Butyricimonas faecihominis: one gene and its partner. The protein of the gene in region 1 interacts with the protein of each later gene in a pairwise test. Links are inferred from orthologs where the notes say so. Each region holds a gene or a part of one and is shown in the gene's direction. Other genes may lie near its edges.

What was found.
Region 2: the proteins of R8806_RS18305 (region 1) and lpdA interact in binary tests that used the Escherichia coli proteins (3 or more experiments, as listed by UniProt). The link is inferred for Butyricimonas faecihominis from one-to-one orthologs.

Annotation. Positions count from the first base shown.
Region 1 is NZ_AP028155.1:4,401,806-4,414,044, reverse strand. The notes cover bases 3,454-6,460. They hold R8806_RS18305 (ATP-dependent helicase), read left to right. Parts: upstream 3,454-3,825; coding sequence 3,826-6,096; downstream 6,097-6,460. Other genes in these bases: R8806_RS18300 (DUF4290 domain-containing protein), read left to right, coding at 6,240-6,460; R8806_RS18310 (16S rRNA (uracil(1498)-N(3))-methyltransferase), read left to right, coding at 3,454-3,711. In the rest of the region: R8806_RS18320 (FimB/Mfa2 family fimbrial subunit), read right to left, coding at 1-1,851; R8806_RS18315 (hypothetical protein), read right to left, coding at 1,869-2,678; more of R8806_RS18310, read left to right, coding at 3,001-3,453; more of R8806_RS18300, read left to right, coding at 6,461-6,869; folK (2-amino-4-hydroxy-6-hydroxymethyldihydropteridine diphosphokinase), read left to right, coding at 6,952-7,431; murA (UDP-N-acetylglucosamine 1-carboxyvinyltransferase), read right to left, coding at 7,670-8,977; signal peptide peptidase SppA, read left to right, coding at 9,270-11,063; lpxK (tetraacyldisaccharide 4'-kinase), read left to right, coding at 11,072-12,124; R8806_RS18275 (purine-nucleoside phosphorylase), read left to right, coding at 12,099-12,239. UniProt on the Escherichia coli protein: A helicase with DNA-dependent ATPase activity. Unwinds DNA duplexes with 3'-5' polarity. Translocates on single-stranded DNA with 3'-5' polarity. Initiates unwinding more efficiently from a nicked substrate than double-stranded DNA.
Region 2 is NZ_AP028155.1:4,512,040-4,524,133, reverse strand. Bases 4,150-7,011 are described here. They hold lpdA (dihydrolipoyl dehydrogenase), read left to right. Parts: upstream 4,150-4,815; coding sequence 4,816-6,207; downstream 6,208-7,011. Other genes in these bases: R8806_RS18715 (C1 family peptidase), read left to right, coding at 6,271-7,011; R8806_RS18725 (electron transfer flavoprotein subunit beta/FixA family protein), read right to left, coding at 4,150-4,473. In the rest of the region: R8806_RS18745 (DUF3276 family protein), read right to left, coding at 1-116; R8806_RS18740 (hypothetical protein), read left to right, coding at 410-625; R8806_RS18735 (Acyl-CoA dehydrogenase C-terminal domain-containing protein), read right to left, coding at 677-2,383; R8806_RS18730 (electron transfer flavoprotein subunit alpha/FixB family protein), read right to left, coding at 2,482-3,501; more of R8806_RS18725, read right to left, coding at 3,601-4,149; more of R8806_RS18715, read left to right, coding at 7,012-7,653; R8806_RS18710 (KilA-N domain-containing protein), read right to left, coding at 7,706-8,524; R8806_RS18705 (hypothetical protein), read right to left, coding at 8,549-9,229; R8806_RS18700 (hypothetical protein), read left to right, coding at 9,498-10,151; R8806_RS18695 (glutamine synthetase III family protein), read right to left, coding at 10,155-12,094. UniProt on the Escherichia coli protein: Lipoamide dehydrogenase is a component of the glycine cleavage system as well as of the alpha-ketoacid dehydrogenase complexes.

The DNA of each region.
Region 1 (12,239 bases):
CGCAACAAGATACAAATATTTCAAGTTCGTTAATCCTGAAAAATCCAAATCCGCAGAAGTAATTCGAGACTTCGAAAGCATCGGAAAATAATCACCGATTTCCTCATCATCATTCTCGTAAGGAACGCTGAATACCAAACCTTCCAATTTTGTCAAATTACCGATATGTGTCGGTATCGCAGTTAAAGTCAAGCTACTAACGTTCAAATAAATCAAATTAGCGGGTAATTCCGGAAGAGAAGTTGCATCCGTGTTCACACTCAATTCTTCCAGCGCGGTCATTTCTTTCATATAAGAGGGAATTTCCGCCAAACTACCATATGACTCTCCCATATTGAACCACTTCAAAGCAGTTAAATTTTTAAATGACTCCGGTAAACTCCAAACAGGATACTCCTCGCTACTTCGGGTCAATATATTCGCTTTCATGGATGCCTTCTTTGTCATGTCAACCTGGTCATAATCTTCCAAGAAGTCTTCCCATTCTTGATAGCCAATACCGATCACACGTCCATTTTCATCCAAATGGACATTATGCCACAAATTCAAATTATCTGATTCCCAATTATCTACCATACTGACGTTTGCCGCTCTCAAAGCTTCCCGAATTTCCAACATCGCCTGCAAGTCACCCGCTGCAATATCTTTCATTTTAGGTAGCACAATCACCACACTTCCGGTTGAATCAATAATTACATTTTCGACTTCAGACTGTAATACATACATATTCATTCCGGATGAATCCCTTAATGAAATTGCAACTAGGGAATAATTCCCTTGAAGCACCTGATTACAATGCGTCACGACAAGCGTATCTTCACTCCAAACCATTAAAGTTTCCGAATTCCAACTATCAACATTGATTGAAAATTCATGGGCTTCACCATCATTTTTCAAAAAATGCATATTCAAGGCTCTCACCTGTCGCAAATCCTCGGGAGAACCAGTCTCCATCAATAATTTAACGGTCAATGTATCCACGAATTTCCTTTGATCCACGGAAAGATCTTCCGACACCGTTTCTCCCCAAGGTTCCACATCCATCTCGATCGTTACGTTCACGAGTCCCCCTGAAACGTTTATTTTCGCATTAATCGTGTGAATTTTATTCGCCTCCACCCGATTCTTTAATCCAACCACGTAATTCTGCATTTCTCCGTTTACCTCTATCTGAAATTCTAAACGGGCAAGAGTATCCTGACACGTAGGGAAAGCTATCGCCTCACCCTCTAGTTGTTGCCCTTGTTCTTTCATCGGGACTTTCAACCGCACGGGATCACCCACGGCACTACCATCAAAACGAATTTTTTCCGGTGATCCCAATAAAGTTACACTTTTAACTTCCACACCACTTTTCATACCCTCTACGTTTATATCTAATTTCCCGACCAAACGACTCAACTCAGCATTACTTGTCTTGTCCTCCCCAACCACGACCTCGCTCTTACCGGCAAAGATGCTACCGGGCAACACATTCTCTCCATCAGTATCTTTTTCCAATGAAAGGGTCACATCCTCCAGCGTTTTTCCTTCCTCAATTCCACTAATTTGAGCCTCATCAATATTAGATAAATAAGCAAAAGTATATTTTCCTAAAACTAATTTAACCGGTTTAACATCCTTCAAACCAGCATATTGTTTATGTTGACTTAAAGTCCCATCCTCGTTAAAAATCAACAAATGCAAAGCATTCACCTCCTGGGATAAAGCTTCTAAAGACAAATTGGATGACCGACCGCTAAAAGTCAAGGGAATCTCCTGCCCCGGGATCTCCCCGTCAAGCTGGTCTTTCTGACAACCTGTAAACCAAACGGTTGACAATATAATAAATGTATATAGTATTCTTTTCATCTCACTATCTTATTAAATTATAATTCCGTTACTTTTTCCACACAAGTCACCGCTCCATTGACAACATTTGCGGAACGACCAAGAGAAGAAGCCTTGTTCAATGTTAAATTCAATTCTAATCTCTTATTTCGTTGAATACGATTCTTAGCGACAAAATCAAAATAATATATTCCGCTCTCATCCAAAGCGATAATAGTCCCTCTCAATGGTCCCTCCGTGGGAAAAAACGAAATATCTTTATCCACCATTAGATTTCCAAAACCGTAATCCGTGCGAATTCGAAGAACGTAATCCTCGATTTGAATCGTATCACTATATGTATCACACTGTAACGCCAATTCGACAGTCTGAAATTCAGATGAATTTGTCACATGAACGTTTACCTTACCAATCAGACGTTTCATTTCGATCGTCTTTGTCTCTTCTGAGCCATCCACATAGGCAATCCCCCCAAAAAGTTCAGGAATTGAATCCCACATCCAACGTAAATTCACATCTTTCATTTCCCGTCCCGTGAGATAGAGAGACGCCATCTCCTTAACCGGCACATTTCCTAAAACAAAAAACGTGTATTTCCCCGGTAATAAATCTTGATACGAAATTTTTTCTTCAGCCGTAAAATAGTCCGGCTCACAAACTTGATTCGAGGATAATCCATTAAAATTATACACGTTCACCGGCATCGTCACTAGTGTCATACCAGCAGAACCGGAGCGTACGGACAATTCCAAATAATTTTCAGAATTCCCCGTTTGATCTCTTCCATCTTTCTGGGTACAAGCTCCCAAAAAGATTAAACACAGAATTGCAACTAGGATTTTTTTCATAATTTTACAATTAAAATTTATTTTCACTCCACACTCTTATCAATTACTTATTATACAATTGAATAAAACAAATACACACCTAAAAATATCATGTCAAAAAACGATCGTTTAAAGACATTGATAATGTAAGAATAAAGTTTCGTTTTTTGACACTAGCTAACTATCTGTTTACGAGAAATGACAATAAATGACTAAATTTTTTACGATTACCGAATTTATTTATATATTGCAATGTTTTTAAACGATCATTAAATGATTCTCAAACCTATACTCAAATCCATTGTATTTTCTTACTTTTGTATCGAAATCAAAATACTTATTTATGCACCTGTTTTACACGCCTGACATCACAACAAACGAGTACACGCTACCCGAGGAAGAATCAAAACATTGTGTCAAAGTTCTTCGTCTCGAAATAGGCAACGAGATTTTCCTTGTTGACGGGAAAGGTGGCTTTTACCGTTGCGAGATTATTCAAGCGCACCCTAAACGCTGTGAAGTCAGATGCGTTGAAAAAACAGAAAATTACGGAAAACGGGATTACCATATTCACATTGCCATTGCCCCGACAAAAAATATTGAACGCATCGAATGGTTCTTGGAAAAATGCACGGAAATCGGGATTGACGAAATTACACCTCTACTTTGCGATCACTCGGAACGCAAAGTAATCAAAGAAGAACGGCTGGAAAAAGTGATTATTTCTGCCATGAAACAATCCTTGAAAGCCTACCTGCCACGACTCAATCCCATGATCGAATTTTCTCGTTTTGTAAAAAACAATCAAAACTCATTGAAGTGTATCGCCCATTGCGATGAAGGAAATAAAAAGTCACTCCAAGAGATTTATACCCCCGGTCAAAACGCCACGATTCTTATCGGCCCAGAGGGAGATTTCTCGGGAAACGAAATCACGTTAGCTTTAGCAAACAATTTCATTCCCGTCACCCTGGGCGAAAGTCGCCTGCGAACAGAGACCGCAGGAATCGTCGCTTGTCATAGTATCAATTTTATCAACGAGATAAATCACTAAAACATAAAACATTCATACCTGAGGTTATAAAACATAAACCTAAAATGTCACGATTCTGCCATATTATTTGTATTTTTGCGGTGAAAGGTTAAATGTTTTTCTGAATTATTTATCGTGGATTTTATTAACGAATTGAACGAGAACCAACGAGAGGCCGTCGTGAACACGGATGGGCCCACGCTTGTGATTGCCGGAGCAGGATCGGGTAAAACAAGGGTATTGACATATCGTATCGCGAACCTGTTGAGCAAGGGTGTACCCGCTTACCGTATTCTCGCACTGACGTTTACCAACAAAGCCGCACGGGAGATGCAGAAACGTATTGCCACCCTCGTGGGACAAGGTAACGCTGCCAACTTATGGATGGGAACCTTCCACTCCATTTTCTCCAAAATTCTACGGGTTGAGGCCGAGCATCTCGGGTACACGTCCAATTTCACGATATATGATTCACAGGATTCGAAAAACCTGATCAAGTCTATTGTCAAGGACCTGAAACTGGACGACAAGGTGTACAAACCCAACGACGTGCTGGGACGCATCTCCATGGCCAAGAACAACCTCGTCGTGGCACAGGCATACGCCCAATCGGCAAAGATCACTTCTGCCGACCAAGCGGCCAAGAAACCCATGATCTCGGAAATATACAAGTATTATCAAGCCCGTTGCAAGCAAAGCGACGTCATGGATTTCGACGACCTCCTATTGCAAACGAATATTCTCTTCCGGGATTTTCCGGAGATACTGGAAAAATACCAGAAGAAGTTCGACTACATACTCGTGGACGAGTATCAGGACACGAACTATTCGCAGTATCTTATCATCAAGAAACTGGCAGAACAGCATAAAAACATCTGCGTGGTAGGTGATGACGCGCAAAGTATTTATTCATTCCGGGGAGCCCGCATCGAAAATATCTTGAATTTCCGAAATGATTACCCGGGCTACAAGTTGTGCAAGTTGGAACAAAATTACCGTTCCACGACCACCATCGTTGACGCGGCCAATAGCATCATCAGCCGGAACAAGGAACAAATTCCGAAAAAAACATTCTCCCAGAACGAGGAAGGAGATAAAATCCGGGTAATGAAAGCCTTATCCGACAAGGAAGAAGGTTTCCAAGTGGCACAGGAGATATTCCGTATCTCTCAGAACGAACAAGCGGAGTTCAATAATTTCGCTATTCTGTACCGGACGAACGCCCAGTCCCGTATCATGGAAGAGGCCTTACGAAAAAGGAATATACCTTATAAAATATACGGTGGACTTTCATTCTACCAACGCAAGGAGATCAAAGACTTGATAGCTTACCTGCGACTGACGATCAACCAGAATGACGAGGAAGCCTTAAAACGAATCATCAACTATCCGCGGCGAGGCATCGGGGACACCACGATCGACAAGCTGAAAGAAGTGGCACAAAAATACAACGTGAGTATCTGGACACTACTTTGCAACTTGAACAAAGTTCCGGGTATGGTTTCTGCCATGACTGCAGCCAAACTAACTCATTTTAGGCAACTAATCGATGGATTCACCGAGATTGCCAAAGAAGAGAATGCATACGAAACAACTTATCGAGTGGCCAAAGCATCCGGTATCATAGAAGACCTTTCTTCCGATGACACGCCGGAAGGGGTGTCCCGCCGAGAAAACATACAGGAGTTACTGAATGCAGTCAAAGATTTCTGTGAAACCGCTTACAAGGAAGGGCGGGATGACAAACTCCCCGCATTTTTGGAAGGTGTTGCCCTGTTAACCGATCAGGATAGTGAGAAACCGGAAGACAATAATAAGGTGACCCTAATGACCATCCACTCCGCAAAGGGACTGGAGTTTGAAAACGTCTTTATCGTGGGCATGGAAGAAGAACTTTTCCCTGCCCAGCAAAGTGCCTATTCCCCTTCCGCTTTGGAAGAAGAGAGAAGGTTGTTTTACGTGGCACTGACCCGTGCAGAGAAAAGAGTGATCATGACCTATTCCTCTTCCCGGTACAAAAATGGTAACGTGGTCTATCCGCAACCCTCCCGGTTTATCGCAGAAATCGATCCGCACTACTTGGATGGATTTTTCACCCCGGCCCGTCCCTCCATGGGACGCTCGTTACACGGTCCCGGAATACAGGAAAAAGTGGCACGTCCTAAGATTACCCTTCAACCCAAGGTTGAAGTGCCGGACATTGACACCTCGAAATTGGTACCCATCAACGGGGAACAGATTATTCCCGACATGGTGATCTTTCACCCCAATTTTGGCCCGGGAAAGGTAATTTCCATAGATGGTTTGGGAGTAAATAAAAAGGCAAAAGTGATGTTCCCAAAGCACGGTCAAAAGGTTTTATTGTTAAAGTTTGCAAAACTTTACGTGCAAGGGCATACAAATTAATGACTTATAAACAAAAAATATTATATTTGCAGCATATTCTAATTTCTAATAGATGCGAGGGATAGATTATTCCGGTATTTTAATGTGATTTTCCGGCGTTTTCCCATAAAATAAAAAATTTTTAAGACCAAAATTATCCTGTAATGGACTATAATAGCCAAAGAAAAAAACTTATTCTTCCCGAATATGGAAGGAATATTCAAATGATGGTTGACCACCTAGCAACAATAACAGACAGAGACGAGCGTACCCGTGCTGCCAAAACAGTAATCAGCGTGATGGGAAATCTTTACCCGCACCTTCGGGACGTTCCGGATTTCCGTCATAAATTGTGGGATCACCTGATGATCATGTCAAATTTCACGCTGGACATTGATTCTCCCTACCCACTCCCGGAAAAAGATATTCTGGAAGAAAAACCGGAAAAGTTACCGTATAACAATCACCGGATCAAATACAAACACTATGGTCTTCTCACCGAGAAATTAATCGAGAAAATCAAAGAAACAGAAGACCCCGAAATCAAAAGAGTACTCACGGTGTTAACCGCCAACCACATGAAAAAATCATTCCTTACGTGGAATAAAGACTCCGTGGAAGACGATCAAATCTACAACGACATCAATACATTATACGGTGGCAATATCGAAATGCCGGAAGGAATGATCCTTTCTCACTCGAAAGACTTGTTGCAGAAGAAAAATACCAAACCCACGAATAACAACAAGCAACAGAAAAACAATAAGAAACAATTTTACAAAAAACACAACTAATAGTAGATTTTAGATTGCAAATTTTAAATTGAATGTTCTTTCAATCTAAAATCTAAAATCATCAAATCTAAAATTACTTGGGATGTTGGTAACTTTAATCTTCGGGGGAAATCAAGGGGACCGGAAAGCCTTGATCGGTGAGGCCATAACGGAAATGTCAAGCATAGGGAAGATCGAACGCTGTTCTTCCCTTTACGAAACCGCCCCGTGGGGATTCGAATCATCTGATTCTTTTTATAATCAAATTGTTACTTACGAAACAAATCTACACCCGGAAGAAGTTTTGGATAAATGTCAGGCCACAGAACAAAAACTCGGACGAGTTCGCTCCGGTACTCAGTTCTGTTCCCGAACCATGGATATAGACATTCTTTTCTGTGATTCCCAAATCATCAACACGCCTCGCCTGACAGTTCCTCATCCCAGACTAGCACAACGTAATTTCGTACTTGCCCCCCTGAACGAAATCATGCCGGCCTTCATTCATCCGGTCAGTCACAAAACCATTGCCACTCTTCTCTCAGAATGCACGGACACGCTTAAAGCGGAGAAGAAATTTTAGAGTAATGTAGAATTTAAAATTTAGAATGAAAGAAAGCTACTCCCACTGGCCCCCTTTCCACTGGGAGGGGAGAGACGGATGCGAGAATACGCTTCAATGTAACAGTGCAGCGTGTTCTCCCCCTGTGTAAGGGGGAGTTAGAGGGGGTAGTTGGAAAGGTAAAAGATAAAAGTAGGAAATCAAGAAACGTTGGCCCCGTGCGGTTGGAATCTAAAATCTAAAATTATTACGTTCTTCCTCAGTCAACCCGTCTGATCTCCGCACCAATCGCATTCAACTTTTCATCAATATGCTCGTAACCGCGGTCAATCTGGTCGATGTTATCAATGACACTTGTCCCTTGCGCAGACAACGCCGCGATCAACAAGGCGATTCCCGCACGTATATCCGGCGACGTCATCTTGGTGGCCCGTAGCTGAGATTCATGATTTTGCCCGATAACCGTGGCCCGATGCGGATCACAAAGAATAATCTTCGCCCCCATGTCGATTAATTTGTCCACGAAGAACAAACGGCTCTCGAACATCTTCTGATGAATCAGCACACTCCCTTTTGCCTGAGTAGCAACAACAAGGAATACACTCAATAAGTCGGGCGTCAACCCCGGCCAAGGAGCATCGGCAATTGTCAAAATTGAACCATCAATAAAATCTTCTATCATGTAATGTTCCTGACGAGGAATATATAAATCATCCCCACGTTCCTCTACCCGGATTCCCAACTTACGGAACGCATCCGGAATAATACCTAACTGGGGAATAGCGACATTCTTAATCGTGATCTCCGAGCGGGTCAATGCTGCAAGTCCTATGTAACTACCCACCTCGATCATGTCGGGTAAACAACGATGCTGACACCCCCCAAGACTTTCAACCCCTTCAATCGTCAACAAATTGGAAGCAATCCCCGAAATCCGGGCTCCCATGGCATTTAACATCCTGCATAACTGTTGCACGTAAGGCTCGCAAGCAGCGTTATAGATCGTGGTCACCCCTTCCGCCAACACGGCAGCCATGATAATATTCGCCGTTCCGGTCACCGATGCCTCATCAAGTAACATATAAGTCCCCCGTAATTTCTGGGCAGAGGCCTTGTAACATCCCGAAATCGCATCATATTCGAACGTGGCTCCCAATTTCTCGAAACCAAGAAAATGGGTATCTAACCGACGACGCCCGATTTTATCCCCTCCCGGCTTGGGAACCAAACCGCAACCATGCATGGCCAACAACGGTCCCAGAATCATGATCGACCCGCGCAAACTAGCCGCTTTACTGTAAAAATCTTCTGTTTCCAAGTAATCGAAATTTATGTCGTTCGCCCGGAAAGAAAACTCACCTTTTTGAAGTCTCTCCACCTTCACTCCCATACCCCGAAGTAGATCAATCAATTTTATCACATCCAATATCTCCGGGATATTACTGATAACCACTTCTTCCCTAGTCAACAAACAAGCACAGATCACCTGTAATGCCTCATTCTTTGCTCCCTGGGGAACCAACTCGCCTTTCAATCGTCTCCCACCAATAACTTCAAATTTGCTCATGTCGTATAATTAAAGAGTTACAGTTTTCGCTACAAACATTTTAGCCACGCATCGTAAGGGTAATATCTATCTCCCGAAACGCAACCGAATTCTGCACGTAAAACTATCAAAAAAACAAATGTCAACAAAATAAGTTTACAAAGTTTGTAAAATAGTGAATCGACAAAATCAATTAAAATTTTGTATGACCGGAATTATATCCATACATTTGTAAACAAGATTTACAATATAAGCCATATTTTGTATCTCTAAATTTTACCCGAGATTATTAATAATTTTAAAACAACACATAATGAAAAGCTTTCTGAAATACTTGTTAGCGACTATTGTCGGTATTATTATCGTACATGTTATCCTGTTTTTCGTGTTTATCGGGCTCGTCGGGGCCATAGCCAGTTTCTCCAGTCCCACGATCGAGATCAAGGACAACACGATACTAAAACTATCACTGAAGACAGCGATCCCGGACAGGGCATCGGAGAACCCATTTCAGAACTTTAACTTGATGACCATGAACCCAGAGAAACAAATCGGGCTAAATAAAATACTTGAATACATTGACAACGCCAGCAAGGATTCCCGCATCAAGGGGATTTACCTGGATCTGACCGAGATCAACTCTAACTTCGGGGCTCTCGCCACGATCGACGAGATCCGGAATGCCCTGTTGAGATTCAAGAAAAGTGGCAAATTCATTTACAGCTACACCAATCTGGGGTACTCCCAAAAGAGCTACTACTTAGCGACAGTTGCCGATAGTGTTTTCGTTAATCCCGAAACTCCGCTACTATTAACCGGAATGAGCGCAAACATATCGTTCTACAAAGACCTTTTGAAAAAAATCGGGGTACAACCGGAAGTCATTCGTGTCGGTAAATTCAAATCAGCCGTGGAACCCTACATCGAAACACACATGAGTGATGCCAACCGGGAACAGGTACAGACCTATTTAAGTTCTCTTTGGGGTAACATCGTGAAAGGAATTTCCGCCAGCAGAAATATCCCGGTAGAAAAGATCAATCAAATCACCGATGATTTCAAAATCTACCCGACAGAAGAATTCGTGAAAGAAGGATTTTTTGATGGAACCCTTTACGAAAACGCCATGCTCGACAAACTGCGAGAAGCATGTGGATTAACAGATGATGAAAAACTATCCCTGACAAGTTTCGAAGATTACACGAAAGCCACTTTCCCAAGCGTGAACTTTGCCGCCGACAAAATCGCGGTGATCTATGCGCAAGGGAATATCGAATTCCAACAGGGACCGGAAAGTATAGGACCGGAACTGGCCACGACCATCCGGGAAGCACGTGAAGATAAAAACATCAAAGCTATCGTGTTACGTGTAAACTCCCCGGGAGGTAGCGCACTGACTTCCGATATTATCTGGAAAGAGGTACAACTGGCCGCCCAGACTAAACCGTTCATCGCCTCCATGGGTAACGTGGCCGCATCCGGAGGGTACTACATATCCTGTGCGGCAGACACTATCGTGGCAGACCCGACAACCCTCACAGGTTCCATCGGTATATTCGGTTTACTATTCAGCGGGGAGAAACTGATCAAAGATAAACTAGGAATCTCTTCCGACGTGGTGAAGACCAACGAACACAGTGATTTCGGTGGCGGCTACCCGTTACCCATCCCTATCAGTGATCGTCCCTTAACAGACTACGAGCGCAACGTGATGCAGACCTACATCAACCGGGGATATGACACCTTCCTCGATCGGGTAAGCCAAGGACGCCACATGACCAAAGAGGCGGTAAACGAAATCGCACAAGGACGGGTGTGGACAGGAGAGGATGCGCTGAAACTCGGATTAGTTGACGTGTTAGGCGGACTCGAAGATGCCATTGCCATCGCCGCCAACAAAGCAGGTCTGAACAATTACCAGATCACCGAACTACCGGTTGAACGCAGTCCTTTCGAAGATATTCTGATAAATTTCTCGCAAAGCATCAGAACCAGCATATTAAAATCAGAACTGGGCGATTTCTATGATACTTACCGGGAACAGAAAGAATTATTAAAAATAAAAGGCATGGTAGCCAGAATTCCTTACGATCTCACGTTTAATTAAAGCGAAATATTGTGTTGAAAAATCTCATTTTATGGCCTTTAAGCGTACTGTACGGCATCGGGGTCAGTATTCGTAACCGTTTGTTCAACTTGGGCATACTAAAGATACGGGAGTTTGACGTTCCCATTATTTGCGTGGGAAATATCACCGTGGGCGGAACGGGAAAAACCCCTCACACGGAATCCCTGATCAACGAGTTGAAAAATGATTACCGTGTAGCCTGTCTCAGCCGGGGGTATAAACGAAAGACATCTGGTTTCGTGCTGGCAACGGAAAACTCCACGGCAAACGACATCGGGGACGAACCCATGCAAATAAAGAACAAATTCCCGGAAATCACGGTAGCCGTGGATGCGGATCGAGTGCGTGGCATCAAGAAACTCATGCAACTCCCGGAAAAACCGGAAGTAATCATCTTGGATGACGGTTTTCAACACCGCTACGTGAAAGCGGACATAAACATCATGCTGATCGACTATAATCGTCCTATCTACGAGGACCATTTACTTCCCCTTGGACGTCTCCGGGAAAGTATTCACGCCAAAGACAGGGCCAATTATGTCATCGTGACCAAATGTCCTGCGAACATCTCTCCCATAGAGAAACGGATCATCCTGAAACACTTGAATTTAAAAGCCTACCAACAGCTTTTGTTCACTTCCATGAGATACGGGGAGCCTCGTTCGCTGGACGGGAACAGTCATCACGCGGTAACGCCGAAAACGGCCATACTCTGTGTCACCGGGATTGCCCAACCGGCTCCCTACGTGGAACATTTAAAACAGATGACAGACCAGATCGATCACATCACATTCCCGGACCATCACAATTACAGTGACACGGACATAAAACATATTCTCCAAGAGTACGATAAAATCAGCTCCACGGACAAATGCATCTTCACCACGGAAAAAGATGCCGTCCGCCTCACGTTATGCGATATACCGGAAGAGATCAAGCGACAGATTTTCTATATCCCGATCGAACCGGAATTCCTGACTCCAAGAGATCAACTCATAAAAAATATATACGACTATGTTAGACAAGATACGAGAAAGTAGCAAATACTTGGCCCCCTTCGTGAAAGGAGAACACACAATTGGTATTATTCTGGGAACAGGGTTGGGAGAACTGGGAAAATCAATCGAGATCGAACACGCAATCCCGTACATGGCG
Region 2 (12,094 bases), 110 kb from region 1 along the record:
TTACGGGTCGCCTTCACATCAAAAAAATAAGTTCTTTTCCCTGCTTTCACTGCATTGGAATAGATTTCATCTCTATCATTCGTATCCATTCCGTCGTTTTGTTCGTATCCTTCCATTGTTTCTCAATTTTATTTGACTTTGCACCTCAAATGTAGAAAAAACAAAGTAATAAATAGCCTTTTTTAATCTTTTTTTTTAACGATTCTCGTTTTTACATATAAAAAACATCACAAAACATCATATAAAAACGCATTTCCCCTCCTTTTTTCGCATTTCGAAGCACGAATTCCCTTATTATTAAAATTACAGTTCATTGGTTATCTTTAAAGTATTGCCATCGAGAATCCCGCTCGTTTCCTTGGGAAAGCGAAGTAATATTGGTATATTTGTATATATAAAATAAACCATTATGATAGGAACCTACTTTATTATTATAGCCGTAATTATCGGCTTGGCTTTCTTAGGACTGGGAATATCCACTTTTTTCGGTAAGAAAAAGAAATTCCCGGACACCCATATCGGGAAAAATAAAGCCATGAAGGAACGAGGCATCAGTTGTGCTGCCACGACAGATCGCTTGGAAAGAGCAAATTATAAACCGATTGAAATAAAAAAAGCGAAATAAAAAAGGGAGGTTTTAAAAGCCTCCCTTTCTCATGATCATGTTTCGATCATATTATTTTTTATACATTCCCAAATCCTTCAATTCGAAGTCATTGATAAATGCTGCATATCCGGCAACTTTTGACTGACCGTATTTCACGAAAATCTCGGCAGATTTAGCAAAACGATCGCAACGTTGAGAGTCTAATAATAACAGGTAACCCAAAATGATATATCCTGCCATTTCAACCAAACGACGTGCATGGAAATCCACGTATTCAGTTTCTCCAACAGCCGTTACTTTCGTCACGGCAGCCTCGAATGCCCCGGTCATACCTTTCAATATCTCACGAACATATTCTTGTTCCGGACGGATAGAAGCTTGCTCGTATTCCTCACGGATTTGTTTCAAGAATTGTCCCGTGGTCACACCACGAATGGCTGCTACGACCTGCAACTGAGAAGTTCCCTCATAGATATTCGTGATACGTGCATCACGAACCAAACGCTCAATCGGGTAATCCTTCATGAACCCGGAACCTCCGTGTATCTGCAAAGCGTCGTAAGCAATCTCGTTCGCATACTCGCTGGAGAACAATTTCAATAACGGGGTGAAGATATCAGCCAACTTCTGGTATTTCTTCATCTCCTCACGCTCTTCTTTGTTCAAGGTCCGCTCGTTAGCAATGTGCGTGTAAGCCTTGTACATATCTACAAAACGGCTCGTCTCGTAAAGCACAGAACGTGCGGCTTGTAATTTAGCCTCCATGTTGGTCAACATCTCGTATACAGCCGGGAATTCGATAATTGCTTTACCGAACTGACGTCTTTCTTGAGCATATTTCAAACCTTCGCGGTAAGCGGCCTCTGCAATACCCACAGATTGAGCACCAACACCCAAACGGGCTCCGTTCATCAAAGACATCACGTACTTGATCAATCCAAGTTTACGCTCTCCCACTAATTCAGCCGGAGCATCCTTGAACACCAACTCACAAGTCGGAGAACCTTTGATTCCCAATTTATTCTCGATACGACGAACGGTCATTCCGCCGTTAGCCTTGTCATAGATAAACATGGACAAACCACGTCCGTCATGCGTACCCTCTTCTGAACGGGCAAGTACCAATGAAATGTGAGCGTCACCATTCGTGATGAAACGTTTCACACCATTCAGATACCATTTGCCATCTTTCTCGCAATAGGTAGCTTTTAACTGTACAGACTGCAAATCCGATCCTGCATCCGGCTCGGTCAAGTCCATGGCGTAAGTATCGCCCTTAGCGGCACGGGGTAAGTACTGACGTTTTTGTTCCTCGTTGGCGAACTCGTGAATCGTTTCAGCACAATCCTGTAATCCCCAAATGTTAGCGAAACCGCCATCACCACGGGAAACTAACTCTGCTGCCATCACGTAAGGTACCATCGGGAAGTTCAACCCGTCATACTCACGCGGTAATGACATACCGTACAATCCGGCCTGAGCCAGCATATCATGATTCTGTTGAGTCCCGGCAGCATATTTTACGCGACCGTCAATCACTTCCGGTCCCTCGTGATCCACGCCCTCTGCATTTTCAGCCAGCACGTTACCACAAATGTCTCCCACGATCTCCAACACTCTATCATAATTATCCATTGCATCCTCGAAATCACGCGGTGCGATCTCGCATTTCCCTGCATCCTCGAAATTGCGCTCTTTCAAAGCAACAATCTTCTGCATCAAGGGATGTCCCAAGTGGAACTTTAAATCCTCGTTATCTGTATAGAAATTTGCCATACCTTTTTTAATTTTAGATTTAGTGATTCTGTGATTTAATGATCTGCGATTCTGTGATTAAAAAATCACTCAATCGTCAATCTCTTAATCACTCAATATTATTTGCTGTTCTTCTTATAATACTGGATCATTTTTGGGATAACCACGTTCAAGTCACCCGTGATCACGTAATCGGCAAATTTATTAATCGGAGCGTTTGCATCCGTGTTAATAGCAATTACCATAGAAGACTCTTCCATTCCGGCAGTATGCTGGATTTGTCCGGAGATACCGCAAGCAATATATAATTTAGGACGAACCGTTGTTCCTGTCTGTCCGATCTGACGTTCGTGTTCGCAGAACCCGGCATCAACAGCGGCACGAGAAGCACCTACTTCCCCACCTAAAACAGAGGCCAATTCATATAATAAGTTAAAGTTCTCTTTAGAACCGACACCGTATCCTCCGGCAACAATGATCGGTGCAGCTTTAATGTTCACTTTGGATTTCTCCATGTGGCGCTCGATCACCTTTACCACCAAGTCGGTATCATCCAAATACTCGTCCACGTTCAACTTCTTTACTTCCCCCTGATGTTGAAGATTGAAAATTTCTTTCTTCATCACACCCTCGCGAACCGTAGCCATCTGCGGACGACATTCCGGGTTCACGATCGTGGCTACGATATTTCCTCCGAATGCCGGACGAATTTGGTATAACAAATTCTCGTATTTTTTTCCACTCTTGGCATCGGTATATTCACCGATTTCAAGACTCGTACAGTCAGCCGTCAAACCGCTATGTAATGCAGAGGACACACGAGGACCTAAATCACGTCCCACACTGGTTGCTCCCATCAAAGCCACTTGCGGTTTCTCAGCGTCAAACAAACGTACCAACATTTTCGTGTGAGGTAACGTCGTGTAAGGAGCCAAGCGAGCATCGTCACCTACCCAAAGTACGTCCACCCCATAAGGGAATACTTGTTTTTCAACATCTTTCAGTCCTTCGCCCAAAGCGATAGCTTCCAGCTTCACGCCAAGTTTTGTTGCAAGGGCACGTCCTTTGGTCAATAATTCGAGACTCACGTCAGCAACCGTACCCTCTTCTATTTCGCAATATACAAATACACTGTTCATATCATTTAAAATTTTAGATTTTAGATTTTAGATTTTGTAAATTCCAATTGCCTCGTTTCAGAAGTTTTCAATTTAAAACTTACAATTTAAAATCTAAAATTACCCGATTGTATGGTTAGTTATCAACTCTTTCATCATGGCATCCAATTCGGCATCCGTGCCGGAAAGTACTTTAGCCTCTTTCGCCTGGAACACCACACTCTCGATATTCTTCACCTTGGTCGGAGATCCGCTCAAACCGAGATCTTCCGGATTACTCTGAATATCGTTCACGCTCCATTCGGTCAATTTCAAATACGGGCGTTCGTTCACCAACGCAAAATAATCCTCGTTGGCATCCTGTGCCTCTTGAGTACCCTTCGCGTTCTTGTATTTCATCACGAAACGTGCGTTTCTCGGACGACAAGGAGCGGCAGAACCGTTCACGGTCACCACGCAAGGCATCGGGCAAGTAGCCACTTCAATACCTCTTTCCAAACGACGTTTGATCGTCACGATTTTCCCGTCACAACCTTGAATTTCTTCAGCATAGGTAACCTGCGGTAAAGCCAACTTCTCAGCCACCTGCGGACCTACCTGAGCGGTATCCCCGTCAATAGCCTGACGACCGCAAATGATCAGATCATATTCCAAATTGCGTAACGCGCAAGATAAAGCGTAAGAAGTTGCCAACGTATCCGAACCGGCAAAAGCACGATCAGACAATAAATAACCTCCATCTGCACCCCGGTACATAGCCTCACGGATGATCTCGGCAGCACGGCCGGGTCCCATCGTCAGTACATGAACGGTTGTCCCTTCAATTGTATCTTTTAATCTTAAAGCTTGCTCTAAAGCATTTAAATCCTCAGGATTGAAGATGGCAGGTAAAGCTGCCCTGTTTACAGTTCCGTCTGCTTTCATCGCATCTTTCCCCACGTTTCTCGTATCGGGAACCTGCTTAGCAAGAACAACAATTTTTAGTCCTTTCATATTAATATCCAATTTTATGTTCCAAGTGACATGAAGTATTCCTTTGATCTACAACCGGAGACATGAATTCACGCTACGAAATACTCCATATACCAAATATTTTCAACACTAATAAAATTTTAAGCGTGTAAAGATACTATTTCAACTTATAAAACCAAAATTTTAACATCAACTCTTGCCCCAATGACCATATAAACCATTGAAATAAAATATATAACACACAGACATTTGCGCAAGAATCGACTTTTGGAGTGATTTTATTTTCTATTCTAAACAATTCCCCTAATTTTGTGTCCCGATGATTCAACACTAAAATTATTCACATTATTAAAAATATAAGAAATGAAATACGACTTAATCGTGATTGGTAGTGGTCCCGGAGGATACGTAGCTGCCATTCGTGCGTCTCAATTAGGAATGACCGTGGCCGTTGTAGAACGTGCCGAACTGGGAGGTATTTGCCTGAACTGGGGATGTATTCCCACGAAATCCCTGCTTAAATCCGCACAAGTGTTGGAATACGCCCATCACGCTGCAGATTACGGGGTAAAGATCGAGAATGCCGCACCCGATTTCGATGCCATCATCGCCCGTAGCCGGGGAGTTGCCGATAAGATGAGCAAAGGAATCCAGTACTTGTTCAAGAAGAATAACATCACCGTGATCGAAGGTCATGGAAAACTGACCGCAGAGAAAACCGTAGAGGTGACAAACGCTGCCGGAGAAAAGACCATTTTCGAGGCCCAACATATCGTTCTAGCCACGGGCGCCCGTTCCCGCCAGTTGCCGAATATCCCCCAGGATGGAAAACGGATTATCGGTTACCGTCAGGCCTTAACTCTTGATCACAAACCGGAATCCATGATCGTGGTAGGCTCCGGGGCAATCGGTTCCGAATTGGCATATTTCTACAATGCCATGGGTACCAAAGTATTGTTGGTTGAATTCATGCCGACCATCCTGCCGCTTGAAGACGAGGAAGTATCCAAACAAGTAGGTCGTTCTTTCAAGAAAGCCGGAATCAACGTGATGGTGAAATCTTCCGTGGAAAGCGTTGAAAGCGGAGAAGGTTTGTTGAAAGTGAACATCAAAAACAAGAAAGGCGAGATCGAAGTACACGAGGCTGAAATCGTGTTGTCTGCCGTGGGTATTGCCCCGAACGTGGAAAACATCGGTCTGGAAGAATTGAATATTGAAATGGAAAGAGGTCGTGTAAAAGTAGACGACTACTACCGCACGAACGTGGAAGGCGTTTACGCTATCGGTGACATCGTTCACGGCCCGGCATTGGCTCACGTGGCATCTGCCGAGGCTATCTGCTGCGTGGAACACATCGCGGGAGTACACACGGAACCGATCGACTATTCCAACATCCCCGGATGTACCTACACGACACCGGAAGTTGCATCTGTCGGCCTGAACGAGACAAAAGCGCTTGAAGCCGGTTATGAAATCAAGATCGGTAAATTCCCGTTCACTGCATCAGGCAAAGCGAGTGCAGCCGGGGCAAACGAAGGATTCATCAAATTAATCTTCAACGCTGCCGACAATACCTTGCTGGGGGCTCACATGGTAGGAATGAACGTGACCGAAATGATTGCTGAAATGGTACTTGCCCGCAAGGTAAAAGCTACCGCTCATGACATCATCAAAACGGTTCACCCGCACCCGACAATGAGCGAGGCCGTGATGGAGGCTGCTGCTGCCGCTTACGACGAAGTAATCCATATTTAGTTGCAGCGCAACGTTACAGGTTACAAGGTTACAGGTTTAATAAAATTCAATAATAAATAAACTATGAAGAAAATACAAGTTACATTAGTTACTTTATTACTGACCGGGGCGTCGCTATGCGCCCAAACGATCGGTGAAAAAGAACTGAATGACATCAAGGGGAGTTTCCAGAAAGACGCTTCCACGAAAGCTATTCAGAACGTGTTGACCAATGACAAAAATATCCGGGATAATGCCCTTAACCGGGAGATTCAAGGAAAAATAGACCACTATTTCAAATATCGGGTAAAAGTACAGGGTATCACGGATCAGCAAAGTTCCGGACGCTGCTGGATGTTTACCTCCATGAACGTGTTACGTCCGAGCATCATCGAGAAATACAACCTCACGGGATTCGATTTCTCTCACAACTATCTCTATTTTTGGGATATGTTCGAAAAATCCAATCTTTTCTTGGAGAATATGATTGCCACGGCCAACAAGCCGATGGACGACCGGGACGTGACCTTCATGTTCCAAGCTCCCGTGGGTGATGGCGGTGTATGGAACCTCTATTACAACTTGGGAGAAAAATACGGTGTTGTACCCAAGGAAGTCATGCCGGAAACCGCTCACTCGAACAACACGAGTGCCATGGGATCATTGATCAACGAACGTCTCCGCAAAGGGGGATACACCATCCGAGAAATGGCCGCTCAAGGCAAAAAAATCAAAGAACTGCGTGCAGAGAAAGTATCTGTTTTGAAAGATATTTATCGCATTTTGGCTCTCTGCTTAGGTGAACCGCCAACCACGTTCACTTGGAGATACAAGGACAGAAACGGGGAGATCAAGGAACTGGCAAACTACACGCCTCAACAATTCTACAAGGAGATCACACCTGCTGATTATAACCCGAAGAATTACATCATGATCATGAACGACCCGACCCGGGAATATTATAAAGTATATGATATTCAAAACTACCGGAACACGATTGAAGGTATCAACTGGGTATACTTGAACCTGCCAAACGAGGACATCAAAGAAGCCGCTATCGCATCCATCAAAGGGAACGAGGCCATGTATACCTCCAGCGACGTGGGCAAGTATTTCAACCGGGAAACCGGAATCCTTGATCCGGAAATGTACGACTACAATTCATTGATGGGCGTAGATTTCTCCATGGACAAGAAAACCCGCATCCTGACCCGCCAAAGCGGTTCCGCCCACGCCATGTCATTAGTTGCCGTGGACGTTGATGCGAACGGCAAACCCACAAAATGGGAATTCGAGAACAGTTGGGGCCCGCAAGCCGGACACAACGGTTATCTCACTTTCACCGACAAATGGTTTGACGAATACATCTTCCGGGTAGTTATTCACAAAAAATACTTGGGAGAAAAAGCATTGAAAGCATTAGATCAGAAACCGATTTTGCTGCCGATGTGGGACTATATGTTCTAAAAGAAATTCAAACAAAAAGCATAACGCCCGGAGGAATCTCCGGGCGTTACTTTTATTTTATCAGCTTCCTTCCGTCCATGTCCGCCAACACTCGCATTTGTTGGATGGCAATCCGGTTCAATTTCAACAAACGCTCTTGTTGAGCCATACCTTCCTGAATAAAAACGGCATTCAAATTTTCCATGTTCGAGAGGCAGATCAACTCATTGATCGTGGCATAATCCCGAATATTACCCTTCAAATCCGGGTGCGCCTCCCGCCATTCGAAAGCCGTCATCCCGAACATGGCCACGTTCAGTACGTCTGCCTCATTAGCATACATTTGAGAAACCCGTGCCGGAGAAAGCTCTTCCGGGATCAGATTTTGCTTAATCGCATCCGTGTGGATATGGTAGTTGATTTTTGAAAGTTCCCGTTTGGCCGACCAACCGAGTTGAGCTTGCTCCTGTTCTTTCAGACGCTGGAATTCCTTGATCAAGTATAATTCAAATTCCACGGAAACCCAACTGGCAAATTTAAACGCAATATCCCTTTGGGCGTACGTGCCTCCTCCCGCCCCATTTTTTGTGATAATACCAATAGCTCCCGTTGTTTCCACCCAACGAGACGGACTCATGGTGAAAGCATTGTTTCCCGCCTCGTTCAAAAGGGGGTCGAATTCGACCCCTTTAAAATTGAGATTATTCAATTTCTCCCACAGACCAAGATATTCCAAAGTATTCTTTACCCTCATCCAATTCTTCACCACATCTTTAGGTTCAACCGGGTTCTTCTGACGAGCAATATCTGTGATACAGATGTAGTCTATTCCATTTTCCTGTAACGTCCGGATCATCGTGTCCCGAACCTGTATAACCGCCTTTTTTACCATTTATCCAGTTTTTTAATTTTCAAGTTATCCATTGCATTTTAAACACACCGAATCAGAAGTGTCCTTCCCATCCGCCGCACGGGCAAAAACATAAACAACCAGCCCCTCCGTTTCTGCCTCTTCCGGAAAATCCATGCTCTCGTTCCAATCCTCCCCACGCGTTCCTAATCGCATCACTTTACAGGAATATGTTGCTTCGTGAAGAAGTACGCCATAAATCTCATCATCCCAAAAACAATCTATTGCCTCCACGGCCATTCCTTGATGCGAGAAATGCACCTTCCGGCTCTCGGCCTCCACCTCACAACCAACGACCGGACTGACAAGCGCACCCGCCGCCACGCGAAGTTTCGAGTAATCAATAATACCCCGGTATTCCTGAATAGCTTTCTTATAGCGGACTATTGGTTTCATGGGATTAACCTTTTCAACCGTCACGGCCGTTGTCACGTTCGCACTCGTGAACCCGTTAAAACCTTTCGGGTATTGATTCCCCGGAAATCCCAATCGAATCGCCCGAGCCATCCATCCCTTTCTACTCACCACAACAGCAAACGCCGCAGCCTGTTGCTTTTGCGACTCCGTGCTAGGTTTACGAGAAATACTCGCACCTTTACAATAATTCTTACCGTTAGCCCGCACATAGGCAACCACGTTTCCGAATTTTCCCCGCACCTGACCAATAGAGTTTACAAATTCCGCCATAATCCTTTTATTTAATTAAGACCCGCAATATACGACAATTAATTCTAAAATAAAGCTAAATAGTAGAAAAGTTGAAATAAAAATTTATCTTCAAGTTTTGAAGAATACCTAATCAATACCTTCACAAACCTTATAGGTACCTTATAGAAACATTATATGAACCTTATATATAATAAGGTTCATAAAGTATAGGTATTGTTTATTCAAAATATTATTACTACTATTGCACCAGTATTCATCAATTATTCATTTTTAAATCAGTATTGACATGGACATAACCTCTCCTCTATTTTTAGCCATACTTGCAAACGGACCGGTTAAAGCCGACGGGTATACTTATTTTTTGTACGGAGGGAAAGTCCGGAAATGCAAATCCACCCGGGGACCCAGAAAATCCAGAACAGAGGGAGAGAAGCAAACCACGGACCGATTCACGGAAGCCCGCAAAATGTGGAAAATTTACAAACGGGCTATCGGGGACTTACTAATATGGCGAATCGCGGCCCGGGAGAGAGGGGTTTCCAAGAGCGACTCTTTATTCCATTCAACCAACGGGGGATGCCTACTCCCGGGCAAAGGAGTATGGGCATTCAAAACTTTCCGTTTTTCCATGGGAACACTAGAAGCCCCCGTCATCACCGGCACGGAACGCAACGGGTGGACGGTCACCTTGAACTGGGAAAACGGTATTGATTGCCCGAAAGCAAGTTCGTCAGACCAAGTGTTCGTGGGCTATTTCTACGACACGCTACGACGTTCTCCCCGTCTACTTCGTGACATACCCGCTCGCAGGGGCGACGAAAGCGTAACCATAGAAATCCCCTCCGGGGATCAATCGGAAGGGACACCACTACATCTTTATTTATTTTTTGGAGATAGCGAACTCGCCCGATTTTCACCCAGCGAGTACGCTCAAGTATAAAATCTACCGGGAGAACAACAGTTCCCGGTATTTCGGCAACGGCCAGATCTCGTCGTCCACGAGTAATTCCAGCTTATCCACGTGATAACGGATCTTCTCCAGATAGGGGCGAACCTTTTCCGTGTATTCCTCGGCCCGTGCCACTTCGTCGGCAATCGCGTTGGCTTGTTTGCGAGCTTCCGTCATATCAGACACCATCGTCTGGATCTCCCGGATATGATAGGAAATCGTGCGGATGGCCTCGATTTGCACGTCAGCCACGGATTCATAATCCGGCAAGATATTCTTCAGCGCTGTCACGTTCGTCAACAGAGTATTCTGGTAAGTGATCGCGGTCGGGATAATATGATTCAACACGAGATCACCCAAAACACGAGATTCTATCTGCAATTTCTTCAAATAAATTTCATTCTTGATCTCGAAACGCGCTTCTAGCTCCCGTTCACTCAATATCCCGTTGTCCACGAACAACCGCTTAGCCTTCTCCGAGCAATAAGCCTTTAAAGCCGGGATACAATCCACCACCGTGGACAATCCCCGACGGGCGGCTTCTTCCCTCCATTCCTTGCTGTAACCGTTCCCCTCGAAACGTACGGGTTTGGACTCGATAATGTATTTACGTAATATCTGGAAAATTGCCTCGTCTTTCTTAACGCCTTTCTCGATTAAAGCATCCGTTTCCCTTTTAAAAGCAATCAACTGCTCGGCAACAGCAGCATTCAACGCGATCATCGGTCCCCCGCAATTGGCTGACGACCCCACCGCACGAAATTCAAAACGATTCCCGGTGAACGCGAAAGGCGACGTACGGTTACGGTCCGTGTTATCCAACATGATCTCCGGAATTTTACCCACGTTCAATTTCAACTCGGTCTTCTCGTCCGGACTCATCTTTCGGTCGCTCACCTTCTCCACCAACTCGTCGAGCATTCCCGACAAGTAATTCCCCAAGAACACGGACATAATCACCGGTGGCGCCTCGTCTCCTCCCAGCCGGGCCTCGTTTCCTTGCGACACGATCGATGCTTTCAGCAAATCACCATGTTCATACACGGCCTTGATTGTTGATACCAGAAAGATCAAGAACTGCATGTTCGATTTCGGGTTCTTACCCGGTGACAATAGGTTCACTCCCGTGTTCGTCAACAACGACCAGTTATTGTGTTTTCCCGAACCGTTCACCCCCTTGTAGGGTTTCTCGTGCAACAGCACCCGGAAATTATGACGACGAGCCACTTTCTTCATGGTGGACATCAACAACTGGTTATGATCGACAGCCAGATTCGCCTCTTCAAAAATCGGGGCGCACTCGAACTGATTCGGGGCCACCTCGTTATGGCGGGTCTTGATCGGGATTCCCAAGCAATGGCACTCGTATTCCAGCTCTTCCATGAAAGCCGTAACCCGTGCCGGGATCGAGCCGAAATATTGATCCTCCAGCTGTTGATCCTTCGCGGAAGAATGCCCCATGAGCGTGCGACCACATAATTTCAGGTCAGGACGGGCATTATACAGGGCCTCATCCACCAGAAAATATTCCTGCTCCCATCCCAGCGTGGCTATCACTCGCTGCACGTCTTTATCGAAATACTGGCAAATATCCACCGCTGCCCGGTCGATCATGGCCAATGATTTCAACATCGGTGTCTTAAAATCAAGCGCTTCTCCCGTGTAAGCCACGAATATCGTGGGAATACACAACGTGCGATTGTTAATAAAAGCCGGGGAAGCCGGGTCCCAAGCCGTGTAACCGCGAGCCTCGAACGTGTTACGAATTCCCCCGTTCGGGAAACTGGATGCATCGGGTTCTTGCTGGACAAGTAGTCGCCCGTCAAACGATTCGATCACGTCACCATCCGGCAACAAATCAATAAAAGAATCATGTTTCTCTGCCGTGGCACCGTTCAAGGGATGAAACCAGTGCGTGTAGTGAGTAACGCCCC